Regions from separate parts of the Sodalis glossinidius str. 'morsitans' genome, predicted to be linked through region 3. Evidence: predicted binding sites of a transcription regulator. Region 3 holds the regulator's gene; each other region holds the start of a gene.
What was found. Region 3 encodes ArgR, which controls arginine synthesis, uptake and breakdown. Its sites were predicted from a motif close to ANTGAATAAAAATACANT; they were not measured.
Positions count from the first base shown of each region.

Region 1: the regulator ArgR is predicted to act here: its motif matches at 3,234-3,251, upstream of argF (ornithine carbamoyltransferase).
Region 2: the regulator ArgR is predicted to act here: its motif matches at 2,405-2,422, upstream of amiC (N-acetylmuramoyl-L-alanine amidase AmiC).

Region 1 covers NC_007712.1:3,654,422-3,660,010, reverse strand. The annotation lists gene pyrI (aspartate carbamoyltransferase regulatory subunit) at 1-96, opposite strand, end outside; gene pyrB (aspartate carbamoyltransferase) at 328-1,272, opposite strand; partial or broken gene SGP1_RS19475 (YhcH/YjgK/YiaL family protein) at 1,643-2,056, shown strand; gene argF (ornithine carbamoyltransferase) at 2,184-3,200, opposite strand; gene rraB (ribonuclease E inhibitor RraB) at 3,373-3,813, shown strand; partial or broken gene SGP1_RS19460 (GNAT family N-acetyltransferase) at 3,890-4,381, opposite strand; gene SGP1_RS19455 (valine--tRNA ligase) at 4,543-5,589, opposite strand, start outside.
Region 2 covers NC_007712.1:3,373,748-3,379,336, reverse strand. The annotation lists gene SGP1_RS17985 (BRO-N domain-containing protein) at 1-563, opposite strand, end outside; partial or broken gene argA (amino-acid N-acetyltransferase) at 1,026-2,372, opposite strand; gene amiC (N-acetylmuramoyl-L-alanine amidase AmiC) at 2,607-3,866, shown strand; gene SGP1_RS32085 (M28 family peptidase) at 4,002-5,054, opposite strand; gene SGP1_RS24805 (hypothetical protein) at 4,973-5,589, opposite strand, start outside.
Region 3 covers NC_007712.1:650,003-655,591, reverse strand. The annotation lists gene SGP1_RS03440 (helix-turn-helix domain-containing protein) at 1-64, shown strand, start outside; gene SGP1_RS03435 (DNA-binding protein) at 113-490, opposite strand; partial or broken gene mdh (malate dehydrogenase) at 1,326-2,124, opposite strand; gene argR (transcriptional regulator ArgR) at 2,378-2,848, shown strand; partial or broken gene SGP1_RS26520 (YdgH/BhsA/McbA-like domain containing protein) at 3,532-3,773, shown strand; gene mpl (UDP-N-acetylmuramate:L-alanyl-gamma-D-glutamyl-meso-diaminopimelate ligase) at 4,009-5,376, opposite strand; gene fbp (class 1 fructose-bisphosphatase) at 5,566-5,589, shown strand, end outside.

The sequences.
Region 1 (5,589 bases), 1.2 Mb from region 3:
CAGGCTGAGCAGTTTCATGCCCACCTGTGCCGGGATATGGTCGATGACCGTGCCGCGGCGAATGGCTTCAACCTGTAATTTATTATCTTGCGTCATGGGTGGTTCCCCTCATGCGGCCTGTTGTTGTTCAGGCGGTCGACTCTTACGCAGTATCGCGGCCGCTGGCCCGGCGCGGAAACGGCAGTACGCGCTGCTATGCTAGCCGGATGGTGTCCGGGTGTCTATCGGCAATCGCGCTCTCGCAAGCGGCGCCGTCACACAAGGCAGAGCGCCGGCGGCGCAAGGCTGCGAGAGCAAAAACGGCCTACCTTCTCCCCGAGCGCGTCCTTACGACGTCGGTTGATCCGGATTGTGGCCCAGCACCGCGGCCAGCAGCGCTTGACGGGCGAAAATGCCGTTACCGGCCTGCTGGAAATAATAGGCGTAGGGCGTATGGTCCACTTCAATGGCGATTTCATCGACCCGCGGCAGCGGATGCAGCACCTTCAGATTGGCGCGCGCCTGCAGCAAATCACCGGCATGCAGGACGAATTGCGCTTTTACGTTGGCGTACTCCGACGGATCCAGCCGCTCTTTTTGCACCCGGGTCATATAGAGGATATCCAGCTCCGGGATGACGTCTTCAATGCTGGCGTGGAGACTGTACGCGATGCCCTTTTCCTCCAGCATATGCAGGATATGGGCCGGCATCGCCAGCGCCTTCGGGGCGATAAAATAGAAGCGGTTACCATCGAATTTGGCCAGCGCCTGCGTTAGGGAATGTACGGTGCGGCCGTATTTCAAATCGCCCACCATGGCGACGCTGATGTGATCCAAGCGGCCCTGGGTTTCCTGAATAGTGAACAGATCCAACAGGGTCTGTGTCGGGTGCTGGTTAGCGCCATCGCCGGCGTTAAGAATCGGTACCTGCCCGGAAAATTCAGTGGCGAGGCGGGCCGCACCTTCTTGAGAATGACGCATAACGATGGCATCGACATAGGTGCTTATCACCGAGATGGTATCGGCCAGAGTCTCGCCTTTTTTTCCCAACGAAGTATTGTCCGCATCGGGGAAACCCACCACCGAGGCTCCCAAACGGTGAATGGCGGTTTCAAACGACAGGCGGGTCCGGGTCGATGCCTCGAAAAAACAGCTGGCGATTACCTTGTGTTTGAGTAATTCCGGCTGCGGCCGGGCCTTGAGCGCCGCGGCTGAGGTTAATACCATCTCCAGCTCCTCGCGGCTCAGGTCGTTAATGGAAATGATATGCTTTTGATAAAGGGGATTGACCATCTTTCCTTCCTCCTTATGAGCGCCGGTCATGCCGCCGAATGACGTGGGAATACGCCGGGTTGCGTGCAAAAAAAGCCCCTCATTGAGGGGCGATAATAACAGAATATAACGGGAGCAGCCGCGGCGATTGGCCGCCAGCGTGAAACGTATGCAGCTGAAAATATGCCAACGTGCTGATGCTGTGCATGGTTCCTCCCGGCAAATTGTCCGGCATTATACGCCGGTGAATTTCTACTTCAAGCCTAAATAATGTCCATCGACCTCGAAGGGGCCGTTTTGTCGCCGGAGTAAAATAACTGATGAATTGCGCTCACCTTTCACCCATTTCTTGCTTTACACTAAAACGACTTTTCATTTTCAGGGAAATATCATGATCACCGGTAACGTCAATCATCTCGAATTCATTCCGTATCTGCCCGACAAACTGCGCGCCGCCATCGAATACGTCAAACGCCACGTCAACGATGAGACGCCGGCGGGTAAACATGATATCGAGGGTAATGAAGTATTTGTCATCGTTTCCAACGATGTGACGGAGCCGCGGCAGGCGCGCCGCGCCGAATATCATGCCAAATATCTTGATATCCAGATTTTGCTGCACGGTACCGAAGCGCAGTGCTATAGCACGCTGCCGGCGGGCCAGCAGGAAAAACAGGTGGTGCTATAGGCGGGAGATTTCGTCGTGTATTTCCCGGGTGAAGTGCATACGCCGCTGTGCGCAGTGGGCGAGCCGGCGAATATCCGCAAGGCGGTGGTGAAGATTGATGCGGCACGGGTGGTCTGAGCCGCGCGCTGCATTAACTCCCGCGGTTGAAACCCTGGCCTGATAACACGCTAAGCCTCGGCGGCGCAGGCGGCGGACGAGAGTCCACTGACGGCGGCCATCGGGCGCCGCCAGCGATGCGTGTATGTTACCCGGCTGACGGTGGTGCGAGCGTCGCCACCATCACGGCTTTGATCGTATGCAGGCGGTTTTCCGCCTGATCGAAGACCACGCTATGGGGGGATTCAAACACCTCATCGGTCACTTCCATGCCGCCAGACAGGCCGTATTGCGCCGCCATCTGCTTGCCGAGCGTGGTCTTATCGTCATGAAATGCGGGCAGGCAGTGCAGGAATTTCACCTGTGGATTGCCGGTCTGACGCAGCAGGGCCATATTCACCTGATAGGCGCGCAGCAGCGCGATACGTTCCTGCCATACCCCTTTGTCCTCGCCCATGGAGACCCACACGTCGGTATAAATAAAGTCCACTGCCTTCACGCCGGCGGCGATATCCTCGGTCAGGGTGATGTCGCCGCCGTTTTGCTGCGCCAAACGGCGGCAGACGGTCACCAGCTCCTGATCGGGCCAACAGGCCCTGGGGGCGACCAGCCGCAGATCGAGGCCGGTCAGCGCCGCCGCTTCCAGCAGCGTATTGCCCATGTTATTGCGAGCATCGCCGACGTAGGCCAACTTCATTTGCTGAAAGGTTTTTTCCGGTAGACATTCCTGCATGGTCAGCAGATCGGCCAGTAGCTGGGTCGGATGGAATTCGGTTGTCAGCCCATTCCATACCGGCACGCCGGCGTAGCACGCCAGCGTCTCGACGATCCCCTGTCCGTAACCGCGGTATTGAATGCCGTCATACATGCGGCCCAGCACCCGGGCGGTATCTTTAATGGATTCTTTATGGCCAATCTGGCTGCCGCTTGGCCCTAAATAAGTCACGCGGGCGCCTTGATCAAAGGCGGCAACTTCGAAAGAGCAGCGGGTACGGGTCGAATCTTTTTCGAAGATGAGCGCAATATTTTTACCGGCCAGCCGCGGCGTCTCGCTGCCGGCGCGTTTCTGGCTCTTGAGGTCGGCGGCCAGCGCCAGCATCTGATTAATTTCGGCAGAGGTAAAATCCATCAATCTCAGGAAATTGCGTTGAAACAACTGATTCATCATCCATTTCTCCCTCAATATTCTGTCAAGCTGATTGAATTAAAATTCACTTTATATGTATTAATATTCAATTTAAAGTGCTGATGGCAAATCTTTTACCATTAAGCTGGAGCCGCACCCGCCGCTGTGTGAAAATAGTCATCCTACAGGCCGACGTATTGAGGACAGGGACATGGCACATTCATTTCTTGACGAGCAACGCGAAGAGACGCGTCTGATTATTGACGAGCTGCTGGAAGACGGCAGCGATCCCGAGGCGCTTTACACTATCGAACATCATCTCTCCGCAGACGATTTTGACACCCTGGAGAAGGTGGCGGTAGAGGCCTTCAAACTGGGTTATGAAGTAACCGATGCCGAAGAGCTTGAAGTTGAAGGCGGCGAAAAGCTGATGTGCTGCGATGCGGTTAGTGAAATCGCGCTGCAGGCGGAACTTATCGATGCGCAGGTGGAGCAGTTGTTCACCCTGACGCAGCGCTTAGAGGTGAATTACGACGGCTGGGGCACATACTTTGAAGATCCCGACGGCGAAGAGGAAGAAGGTGACGAGTTCGATCAGGATGACGAAGACGGCCCGGCGGACAGAGACGAGGTGCCCGCCACCCGCCATTAATTGCCCCCGCCGCGGTCGGCTGAAAGAGGACGCGAATACGACCGTTGCCGGCGCTATTTGCGTTCACTGCAGATGGTTATAACGTTTTCAACATGATGACTTCACAGTCAACATGGCCGGTATTGCCCATCGGGCCAGGGATATGGCAAAGGCCCAGCTTTTCATACAGCGCGATAGCGCGATCCAGCGTGGCGGTGGTTTCCAGATAGCATTGGCGGAAGCCCTGCTCACGGGCAAAGGTCAGCGCACTCTGTGCCAGCTCCCACGCCTCGCCCGCGCAGTTCGGGTAGAAAATACATCTTTTGCAGTTCGCAGATTGCCTCATTTCCGCCGCTTAACGGGGGGCGCGACGCCGCCTCCGCCTGCCAGTTCTCCCCGCAGTTCGATAACCCAATAGGCGCTGCGAAGTTTGCTGTAGAGCTTATAGAGGTGATCGAGATTAGGATCGGAGACGGTATAGCCTTTATCCGCCGTCAGGCCGAACTCGGCGGATCACCTGCGCGATGGCGCTATTATCTGCCAGCGTTATCGGACGCACCCGTATGGCATCTGCAGAGGTCGTGGGCATGGTCATGATCCGGATAGTGATAAGTAAAGGCACGATGGGTTAAAAGTAATAGCACAGCATGGCACACAGATGCAACCGAAACCCGCCGGGGCGCGATAGGCGAACGGCATAGCATGCTGGCATCCCGGCCATGGCGCGCCGGGAAAACCGCGATGGCGCGCTTATAAATCAGCGATAATCGCCTGCTGTTCCAGCAATTTTGCCCTGGATTGCTGATAGCTTTCCAGCTTCTCGCGCTCTTTCGTCACCACCGCCTCCGGTGCGCGGCCGATAAAGCCCTCGTTGCCGAGCTTGGCGGCAATACGGCTGATTTCGCCGTCGATGCGCGCGGCTTCTTTCGCCAGACGGTCCAGTTCGGCTTCCTTATCGACCAGACCCGCCATCGGAATCAGCAATTCGGCGCCGTCGATAATCTGGGTGACGGAAACTGGCCCTTTATCGTCAGCCGGCAGCAGGGTAATGCTGTCAAGCCGCGCCAAGGTAAGCATAAAGCTCAGATTCTCGTTCACCCGTCGCACTACCGCGGGGGACGCCTGGCGCAGCAGTACCGCCAGCGGCTTGCCGGGGGCGATATTCATCTCGGCGCGAATGGTACGCACCGCGACGATCGCTTGCTTGATCCATTCCAAATCGGTGAGTGCGTCGGCATCCACCAGCGCCGCATCGTAGGACGGAAACGGTTGCAGCATCAGGGTGTCACCCCGGTCGCCGGTAAGGGTTTTCACCCGCTGCCAGATGGTTTCGGTGATAAACGGAATGATCGGGTGCGCCAACTGCAGCAGCGCTTCCAGCACCGTAACCAGAGTATGACGGGTACCGCGCAGCTCGGCGTCGCTGCCGCCGCTCATCACCGGCTTGGTCAGCTCCAGATACCAGTCGCAGAACTGGTTCCAGGTAAACTCGTATAAAATGCCGGCCGCCAGATCGAAGCGATAATTATCCAGCGCCTCGCGGAACGCCTTCACCGTCTGGTTAAATTCCGCCAGGATCCAGCAATCCGCCAGCGACAGCACTTTGTCGCCACCGTGGAAGCCGCAGTCCTGCTCTTCGGTGTTCATCAAGACGAAACGGCTGGCGTTCCACAATTTATTGCAGAAATTGCGATACCCCTCCAGGCGTTTCATGTCCCAGTTGATATCGCGACCGGTAGAGGCCAGCGCCGCCAGCGTGAAGCGCAGAGCATCGGTACCGTGCGGCTCGATGCCGTT
Region 2 (5,589 bases), 1.4 Mb from region 3:
AGCAGGCTATCGATTTCACCCATCACACTATCCACATTCTCCCGCTTGCGCACCAGTTGCCGAATGGTTCGTCTCTCAGCCTCTACTACCATAGCAGATTGCAGGCGTTCAATCACCGCCCATATACGTTCGCATTCTCTGGCAATATGCGGGATATGGCGGACTTCCATCAGCTGCGGTGAGGGAATGCCGGTGACTTCGCGCAGGGCGTACCATATGCCATTGCTCCATGCTTGCTTGAAGCGGAAGTTGTGGCTCATGTGCCAAATCAGGCGGGCGAGGTTGGAGGTATCGTTAGTGGTGAAGAGTTCGTGGGACTCTGGCTTGTAAACGGGGTGCTCGTATTTGCCAGTCTTGCAGATTGAGGGAAGTACATCATTGAATACCCAATCCTGGAATTGCTTTGCCTCGGGCTTGTTGCTACGGAAGATGACGCGATAGAGGTTGGGTTCGTTGACGAAATTAAGCTCTTGAATGCCGCCAGAAGTAAGGGTATCCGTTTTGCATACCCCCTTCGAGTCGAGCACATCAGAAGCAACACGACTGGAGTTTGCGATGGTCAGAATGTCGCAGACATCCTTTAAGCAAAACCATGGTTCACCATCGATTACCTGAACGCGGACATCGTGCGATTCTTTAAATGAAAATTAGATAGGTTGGGTGTTCATTTTTGTATCCTTTGCATTTGTTCATTTTACCCCATGTTCAGTGGGGCGGTCGGGTACTTGAACACCGTGCAAAGTCGGCCAGCAGCTTTCCCCCTAAGGGTGTTGTATCACTACTCGCTACCCGACCATACAATCTATGGGCGTAAAAAAACTGCATAACTTTCGGGCGCGGTATCCGCTTTGCATGGTGTGTTCAGCACCTGGAAGCGACTATAGCGCATGGAATTTCCTTCGTCAAATGTGGGCGATTCTGGCGTAATCGGCAGGTCGAAATAAGCGGTAAGTTATTGATAAAAATGTCGTGTATTGTCGTGCTTTGTTGTGTTTTGTCGCCTATTTTTTGAGCGAGGATTGGGTCTAAATATCTGATAATTCATAGATTAGCACTTTAGACCTTCGCTGATAGTTATACAGCGCCTTTTTCTGGTTCGGCAGGATATCGACTTCCCGGGGTAAAGCCGCGTTCCTGAAACCAGTGGATGCTGCGGGTGGTGAGCACAAACAATTTTTTTAGCCCCATTTGGCGCGCCTGTTGAGCGATGCGCGTCAGCAGCATTTCGCCGCGCGACGAACTGCGGTAATCAGGGTGCACCGCCACGCAGGCCATTTCGCCGATCTGCTCGTCGGGAAAAGGATACAGCGCCGCGCAGGCAATGGTCATATTGTCCCGTTCGATAATGGTAGATTTATCGATTTTCATTTCCAATTGCTTGCGGGAGCGGCGCACCAGGATCCCCTGCTGTTCCAGCGGCCGAATCAGCGCCAGAATGCCGCCGATATCGTTGATGGTGGCCCGCCGCACCTGCTCCGCGCTTTCCATCACGATCTGTGTGCCGATGCCGTCGCGGGAGAAGAGCTCTTGCACCAGGGCGCCGTCTTCCTGATAGCTGATAAGATGGCAACGCCGCACGCCGCACGCCGCACGCCGCACGCCGCACGCCGCTGCGGCAGGCTATGACCGCGCCACGCAGAAAACGCACGGTGCCGGAATGGTAATCACCGCGCGCTTCCAACTGATCAATACGTTGCTGGGCGTCGTTGGGAAACAGTTCGGAAATAATATCGTCGTCCTCGCCAATCACGCCCTGCGATGAGCAAAAACCGATAATTTTTTCCGCTTTCAGCTTAATCGCCACCTCTTCGGAGGTGAGGTTGAAACTTTCACCGGTAACCGATACCGCGACCGGGCCCAGCAACACAATGGCGCCGCCGTCAAGCTGATGGTGTATCGCCTCATCATCAATACGGCGGATGCGGCCGCTGTGGCAATAGTCCACGCCGTCATCCACGCCCAGAGGCTGCGATAATGAAGTTGCCGCTCACCACGTTGATGTGCGCGCCCTGTATCGGCGTATTATTCAGACTCATCGACAGCCGGGCGGTAATGTTCAGCTGTAGCTGGCCTGCGGCCTGCTTTACTCGCTCGAGGGTGGGCGCGTCGGTAACGCGGGTATGCTTATGGTACATCGGCTCAAGGTGATGTATCGCCAGATTGGCGTCGATTTGCGGCCGGGCGCCGTACACCAGTACCAGGCGGATACCGAAGCTGTGCAGTAGACCGATATCATTGACAATACTGGCAAAATTTTCATGCTCGATGGCTTCGCCGCCCAGCATGACCACAAAGGTTTTGCCACGGTGTGCATTGATATAAGGAACCGTATGGCGAAAACCTTGAACCAACCCTGTACTGCGTTCCTTCACGGACTATCCTTTGTGAATTATTATTTTTATTTTGTGTATTTTTATTCTTTTATCACCCTCTTGGCAAGTCCCGATTTACCCTTCGCCTGTTTGTAAAGATGAGCAAAGTTTGCCGCACGCCGCCTCTGTGCCGGCTTTTCGGGATGACAGCGGCCGGCGGTTTGGTTAAAGTTTCCGCCGTTAACGATAAACGATTGGTTTTCCAGATAATGCACAATTTATTACCGGGGCGACATGCCTGAGTCAGAACATAACCGCGCTCGCCGGCTGCTGCTGCAAGGCGTGGCGGCCACCTGGCTGTTAAGCGTCAGCCGGGTTGGCCTCGCCGCTGCGCCTTCTATTGTGGCGGTGCGGATCTGGCCCGCCTCAAGCTATACCCGCGTGACTCTGGAATCAAATGTCACTCTGCAATACCGCACTTTTACCCTGAGTGGTCCGGACAGGCTGGTGCTAGATATCGAAGAGCTGCGGCTCAATTCGATGCTCAGCCAGCTAGGGGAGCGGGTGCGGCCGGAAGATCCTTATATCGGCCAGGTACGGGTTGGTCAGTTCGACGGCCATACCGTGCGGCTGGTGCTGGAACTGAAACAGAAAGTGGCGCCGCGCTTTTTGACGCTGGCGCCGGCCCACGGCTTCCGGCACAGGTTGGTGCTGGATCTTTACCCTCATGAGGGCAGTCGTTCCTCGTTGCAAGACGATCCGCTGCTGGCGTTGCTAGAAGATTATAACAAGGGTGATTTGGCACGTACTTTGCCGCCGGAGTCTCAGGCGCCACTGGCCGGGAAAGCCGGACGCGACCGGCCGGTTGTGGTGATGCTTGACCCGGGCCACGGCGGCGAAGATCCCGGCGCGATCGGCAAATTCAAAACCCGCGAGAAAGATATCGTGCTGCAAATCGCCCGCCGTTTAAGAGCGCTGATTAAGCGCGAACCGAATATGCAGGTGTATATGACCCGCAATGAGGATGTGTTCATCCCGCTGAAGGTGCGGGTGGCCAAGGCACGTAAGCAGCGGGCGGATCTGTTTGTTTCGATACACGCCGACGCCTTTACCCGCCGTAGCGCCCACGGCGCCTCGGTCTTTGCGTTGTCCACCAAGGGAGCCACCAGCGCGGCGGCCCGCTATCTGGCCCAAACGCAAAATGCTGCCGATGAAATTGGTGGCGTGAGCAAAAGCGGCGATCGCTACCTGGATCATACCATTTTCGATTTAATGCAGACCGCTACGATTAACGATAGCCTGAAATTTGGCAAGCACGTGCTGAGCCACGTGAGTAAGATCACGCAGTTGCATAAAAAAAGCGTCGATCAGGCGGGCTTCGCGGTATTGAAAGCGCCGGATATTCCGTCAATTCTGGTGGAAACCGCGTTTATCAGCAATGTTCAGGAAGAGCGGCGGTTGCGCACCGCCCGTTACCAGCAGCAGATGGCGGAAGCCATTTTGGCAGGGATCAAAGCCTATTTTGCCGCCGGTGGAGTATTGGCGCGGCGTTAGCTCGCGGTGCCTGGGAACTCGGCGCCTGGCGTGGCTGATGCTAACATCCGCGCCCGGGGCGGCCTGCACGAGCGCCGTTTGGCGTTGGCCCACGCCGTCCTGACTCGGACGTTAACGGGGCCGAGGGGGGCTTTCTCAGGGGAGATCCTGCGTCAGGTCCATTTTGCTCCATTTCTGCGATAATTGCCGGATCACGCCATCGTGGGCAGCGCCGGTGATGGCCGCGTCAAAGGTGGCTGTCAGGCGGGTTTCTCCCTTGCGCATGCCCATCGCCACATCGGTGGCAAGCATCGCGCTCTTGAGATCCGGGCCGGCATTAATAAGTTCGTCGTTGCCGGGTTTCGCCATTACCGAGCGGGCATAGACGCCGCTATCAAAACCGGCGTCGATGCGCCCGGCCTTGAGATCCAGATCCCGCAGGCCGCTCAGGGACGGCCAGGCCGGGTGCGGCAGGGCGCTATTCAGGCGCTGGGCCTGCTCGCCGGACGCGGTTAATGCCTGTTGATTGACCGCCGCCGCCTGCAACTTGTCCAGCTCGGCGTCCAGCGAAACGCAGAAGGCGGTATAATCCAGCGGCACCACCGGCGCGCTGAGCAAGCGCCAAAGCACCCGCAGTACGATGGCTGTGTCGCGTTGCAAATTGTCGTGATCGATATGTTCCAGCGTATCGTGCGGCGTATGCCACCACCAGCCGAGAGCGGTCAGCATTTTTACCGGATCCGGCGGCTGGTGGCTGAGGCTGCCAAACATCGACGGAATGCCCACGCCCCAGAAAGACTGATCGGCGGCGCGACCGTGCCGGCGGCTGAGATGTTGCTGACCGCTGATGGCTGCCACCGCTTCGGCAGCGACGCCTTTCAGTTCGTCAATGACCGACGAATTGGTCAGTACGCTGGCGTTTTCGCCTCTGGTGGAATCCACATTGACATGGGCGACGCAGCGTCGGTCGAGTTCATCCCAGTATTCGTCCGCATACCAGGCGGAGCCGGAATAGCGGCCGTGGGAATGGCCGGACCAGAAACACAGGCGCAAACCGCGCTGCCAGTCCGCTCGCGCCTCGGCCAACAGCCGTGCCGCCTCCAGCATGGTGGCGCTGCCGTTATCCATCACCCCGTAATGCCAGGTATCGTGGTGGCCGGCAAACAGCACAAAGGGGGCTTCATCGCCGGCGTGCGACAGGTCGGCCATAAGGATAGGAGTTTTGCGCCAGCCGGTGTCGACCTCACATACAGCGTGACCTGCGGTGACTCGCCGGCTCGACAACGGTCGCGCAGCGGCGCGCCGTCGTCCCGGCTGATGGTGCAGATAACCGTCGAGGGCAATAGCGGGAGGGTGTGCTGTGAGGGGCTGCCCCATACCGGCGAGACGCACATCTCGTAAAGATGTTCCGTCGGGCTGATGTGTAACTGGCCCACGGCGCTATAGCGTTTGGCCAGCGCCGCCTCTTCCTCGGTAGTGATGCCGTCTATCAGCACGATCTTGCCGGCCACATCCGCCGCGGCGAAATCAGCTTCCCGGCCAGCGCCGATATACTTAAGCGGCGCGGTGACGCCCGTCGGGTCTGTGGCAACCGACATCGAGTGGGTAATGCAGGGGATAGGCTGACCGTCTACCGTTACGCGTGCCTCGCCGGGCAGGCTTATCCAGGAGTCGTGGGATAGCAGCTCGGTGCGGTAGCCGTAGGATTGCATCTGTTGCTGCAAATAATGGAAGCTCTCAAGCT
Region 3 (5,589 bases):
TCGCTATATCGATCCGGAAACCAATCAATTACTCGATAGGAAAAGCCTGATACGACAGCGCTGACCAACGCGCCGGCGCCGGGGAGGACCATCCCTTCCCCGGCGCACTATGTCATTCCGGCCTGACGTCGTTAAGTGGTTCGTCGGGATAGTCAAGACGCTTTAGCAAGTTCAGTACCCCTTCTCGTACGATAAAGGAGACGATAAAATCGCGCTCCGCATCGGAAAGTTGCCGATAAATTTCGTTCCAGGTAGCCGACGTCTCCTGTGGGGAGAGTTGGTACTCCGCCGGGTTGGTCCTTAAAGAAAGCGTCTTTTTCACCATGTCCGGCAAACTGTGCCAGGAATACTCAACTGCTTTACCGCGCGCGCCCTCGCGCCGTCTTTTCTGCCAGCCCTCCTCTCTGGCACGCCGATTCAGTCCCTGTCGTGTTTTGGGTAGTCCACCTACCCCTATCAATTCGTGCGTTGCAATCCATTCTTTTTTTATTTCCATCTTTTATCCCCCTCCTTGTCATGGTGATAGCCTGGCGCTATCGCCATCGCACGGTTTGGGCAGGTACTGTGGAATTTACGGCACCTGATTCCCGTTCCGCTATTACGACAACATTTAATGTATAACATTAAAGACTTGTCGTAACGCTAATTACAACACAAAAAAAGCGCATTGGATCAAAGGTGGTATTAAAAAATGAGATCAATACCAGCTATTAGAATAAAAAACACAAAATTAATAAAAATTGTTCATTATCAATGAAATATAATTCTTATATCATTATCTATATTATTACTGTAATTTAATAAATTATATCTTTATAAATTAATTTTATGTGAAGGAGAATGTCTGGAAAAAAGAAAAGAAAACGTCGGCACGACTAACTTTTTTGCCACGGAAATCGGATGCGAAAGTATTTGGCATTAGGGAAACGTTCACCGTTATACACCTTGCTTGGCAACACAGGAACGTCCGGCGCAGGCATAATGCCACCGCCCGCGCGCTGCGCCGCCGAGATGTCAGCGGCAAATGTTGCCTGCGATGCGTGCGCAGAGCTTCGCCAGACTTGTCGACGGCAAACCTGCCCAGCCACGCCGAGGCGCTGCGCTAAGACTTATCAGCGCTAAAGCCACCGCGCGGCAAACCGCGCAATGCCCTGCCGGCACCGCCGGCATAGAAAATAGAAAAGGACACAGTCTGCCGCGTAGAGGATGCAGAGCCATGCCAATGAAAAGATCGCATTGCTCTGAAGGGAACACCCATCCCCCTGTCCCCGCGTTGCCGACGGCGGGCTAAGGTTGCAGAAACCGTTCGCCGGGCGCATGCCTTGCAGCGGCTGGGCAAAAAAGCGGGAAAAGTCGGTCTCGCTTTCCACATAGGCGCATTCAATTATTCCCTGCTGCCCCTGCAGTGCCCACACCAGCGACAGCGTAAAGCGGGCGGCGGCGTAACCCATGGCGAGCGTCGCGGATCCGGCGCCGGCCTTTGCCTCGACCACCTCGGTGCCGGCATTGCGGATCCGTCGGGTCAAAAGAGTGACTTCCTCATCGCTAAAACTGATGCCCGGCACCTGAGATAGCAAAGGCAAAATCGTGACGCCGGAGTGGCCGCCCACGACCGGCACCTCCATCTGGTCCGGCCGCAGGACTTTCAGGTCCGCCACATAGCGGTTGGCGCGTATGACGTCCAGCGTCGTGATGCCAAAAAGTTTTTGCGGTTGGTAAACACCTGCCTGCGCTAGCACGCCTGCGGCGATGGGGACAAGGGTATTCACCGGATTGGTGACGATGCCGATAAGCGCCTGCGGCGCGCACGCCGCCACCTGGCCCGACCAGCTGCCGCACGATGCCGGCATTAACATTAAACAGATCCGCGCGATCCATCCCGGGCTTGCGGGCAACACTCGCGACAATCAGCACGATATCGGCGCCAAGCAACGCCGGTGATGCGTCTGAACCACAAAATCCGCGGACCCGCACCGGTGAGGGGATATGGCTGAGATCCACGGCAATCCCCGCCGTTACCGGTGCGATGTCATACAGCGAGAGTTCCCAGTCCTGGGGTAAACGGGTCGTCGTCGTCAGCGCCTGGCCGATGCCGCCTGCCGCACCGAGCAGTGCGGCTTTCATTGTAATCTCCTTATAACCCTACAAAGAATGGCATCTTATACTCTACTGAAAAGCATAAATGCATCGCCTAATAAAGACAATTAATCAACTTCAGGTTTGCGGCGGCGTTTTGGGATAGGCGGGCGGGTTGCAAGTGATAGGCTTTTCACCGACCATGGACAGAGAAGCTGTCACCGGCAGCAATTCCATTGCATAAAAATTCAAATTTATGCATAATAATCTATTAAATAATCGGCTCACTCTGCGGTAAAACATGCGAAATCAATCGAAACAGGAAGAACTGGTCAAGGCGTTCAAGGCGCTGCTGAAAGAGGAAAAATTCAGCTCTCAGGGCGAGATTGTGCTTGCGCTGCAGGAGGCTGGCTTCGAGAACATCAACCAATCCAAGGTCTCGCGCATGCTGACTAAGTTTGGTGCGGTGCGTACCCGCAACGCCAAGATGGAAATGGTGTACTGCCTTCAGGCGGAGCTCGGCGTTCCCACTGCCAGCAGCCCGCTGAAAAATCTGGTGCTGGATGTGGATCATAATGACGCACTGGTCGTCATCCATACCAGTCCCGGCGCGGCCCAGCTCATCGCCCGGATGCTGGATTCGCTGGGGAAATCGGAGGGGATCCTCGGCACCATCGCCGGCGATGATACCGTCTTTACCACACCCGCCCCCGGCTTCTCAGTCAAGCGGTTGTATCACTTCATCCTGGTCCATTTTAACCAGGAACTGTGATCCCGCCTTTGCCATCAGAGCCTGCTACGCCCAAGGTGCGACATGTCAGCCGCTTCGCCGGGGGATATCCGCCGGCGTCCATCTGCGCCTTATGCGCCGTCAGGCGGCCCTTCACGGCGCCTCTCCTTCGTGTTCGGCGGCTCTCACCGCCGACGTTAACCCGCTCCGCCGCCCAATGCGACCCTCGATGCCAGCAGCGCAGCGTTCCCCGGTGATGCCAAGGGAGCGCACGCTTTGACAGTGAATCATCGACGCCTGAGCTCGTTGCGCCCCGGGTAGCCTTCAAGCTCCGAACTAACGTCATAGCGGTAAAGCGCCCACGACTCATCTTGTTAACATTTCCTTACCAGCAGTAAGCTTTTGCACCTTGGTAAATAGCGTGACATCCGGTGTTACCTGTCAGAAATAAAGGACTTCATCTGTGAGGCAGTGAGAAATGCTGATATGGACCACACTTTTAGCCACATCATCTTATCCACATGATTTTACATGACTTTAACAAAGTTCGGCTATTTTTTGTGCAAATTTAATAATCTTTGCTTCTAATAACAACATAATTACACTTAAAGTTTTATAAAAAACTATTATCAAGAAATTAGCACATCAAGTTACTAGTGTATACTTAGCGTCGTGATGTGCATCACAGTACAGAATATGGGATGCGGCTGATGAGGAAAAACATGATGAACACCAAAACGGTATTACCCTTGATGACGGCGCTTTCCGCTTTGTCCTTCGGTGCTTTCGCCGTGGACTCTATCTCGCTACAGCAGACCCAGGATTTACAGCCAATGGGCAGCGTCAGCGGTGTCGACGGCGCACCGAGCGACATTCACCAGGCATTGAATCAGGCGGCTGACGCCAAAGGCGCCCCCGCGCCTACCATGTGACTGAAGCTTATGAACACGGTAACTGTCACGGGTCACGGCCGGCAGGTCACCCTCAGGGGGCCCCTATTTTTTGGCAGCACTGTGCAATGTGTCACGTTGTGAAACACTCTCTGTAAACCACATCAAACTCGCGGCGACCCTCAGTTAATCCTGTGTCCGGAATTAATCCATCGCGATTTGATGATTCCCTCATCGTCTAGCAGACAATTTCTCCCGCTTGCGGGGGTTTTTTGGCCTGAGAACGGCATAGCTTAACCTCGCGCCGAAACGCTACCGCGCCGCTTTTTGCCCCAGCTGGTGCAAAAGCTTGGCATGAATGCCGCCGAAGCCGCCATTGCTCATCACCAGGATGTAATCGCCCGGCTGCGCGGTCTTCACTACCATTTCCACCAGCGTATCGACATCGGCGCTGCAGTGCGCCGGCTGCACGCAGGCTTCCGCCACTTCGCTCACCTGCCAGGGAATATGCTGCGGCTGATAGAGAAACACCTCATCCGCGCGGCCGAGTGACGGCGCCAGCTCATTTTTGGATAAGCCCATCTTCATCGTATTGGAACGAGGCTCCAGCACGGCGATGATGCGCGCCGTGCCGCCCACTTTGCTGCGCAGCGCCGCGAGCGTCGCCAGGATAGCGGTGGGATGATGAGCAAAATCATCATACATCGTCACGCCGTTGACGGTCCCTTTCAGCTCCAGGCGCCGGCGGGCGTTGATAAAGCCGTCCAGCGCCCGGCAGGCGTCCGCCGGCTGCACGCCGACATGGCGAACGGCGGCGACAGCCATCAGCGCGTTGTGCATATTATGCTCGCCTACCAACTGCCAGTTGACCGTGCCGACGGGCTCATAGTGCAAAAACACCTCAAAACCGCTGGCGTCCGGCGCGACTTTCTTCGCCCGCCACACGCCTTCTTCACCTGTGTATTCCGTCTCGCTCCAGCAGCCCATCGCCACAGTGTGTTTAAGATTGACATCGTTATCCGGCAGAATAATTTTTCCTTTGCCGGGCACTAAGCGAATCAGGTGATGGAACTGCTTTTGAATCGCTTTGAGATCATCGAAGATATCGGCGTGGTCAAATTCCATATTATTCAGAATGAGGGTTCGCGGACAGTAATGGACGAATTTGGACCGCTTGTCGAAAAAGGCGCAATCGTATTCATCCGCTTCCACGACGAAAAACGGCCCGTCGCCAAGCCGGGCGGAAACGGCGAAATTACCCGGTACGCCGCCAATCACGAAACCAGGTTGGTAACCGAACTCTTCCAGGATCCAGGCGACCATGCCGGCGGTGGTGGTTTTACCGTGGGTGCCGGCGACGGCGATCACCCATCGCTGTGCCAGCACGTGATCATGCAGCCACTGCGGACCGGAGACATAAGGGATACCGCGTTCCAGTACCGCTTCCACGCAGGGATTACCCCGCGTCATGGCGTTACCGATGATGACCCAATCCGGGGTCGGATCGAGCTGCGCCGGGTCGTAACCCTGAATCAGGCCGATTCCCTGCTCTTGCAGCAGCGTACTCATCGGCGGATAGATATTATCATCCGAACCGGTAACGTCATGTCCCAGAGAACGCGCCAGCATCGCCAGACCGCCCATAAAGGTGCCGCAGATACCAAGAATATGAATGCGCATAATTTTTCCATTTTTAGCCGCGTATTGCCGCCTATTCTAGCGCCCCGGCCGATTGATAGAAACGGTATTTGATGATGTACTGGTAATCTGTTTAGGCTAAACTGATGGACAAACGCGTAGTGGTAAAAAAATTATACCGCTTTTCATCCGTAGCTTCAGGGTCCTTTTTAGAGATTCAGGGAATGTGTCATGAAAACTTTAGGCGAGTTTATT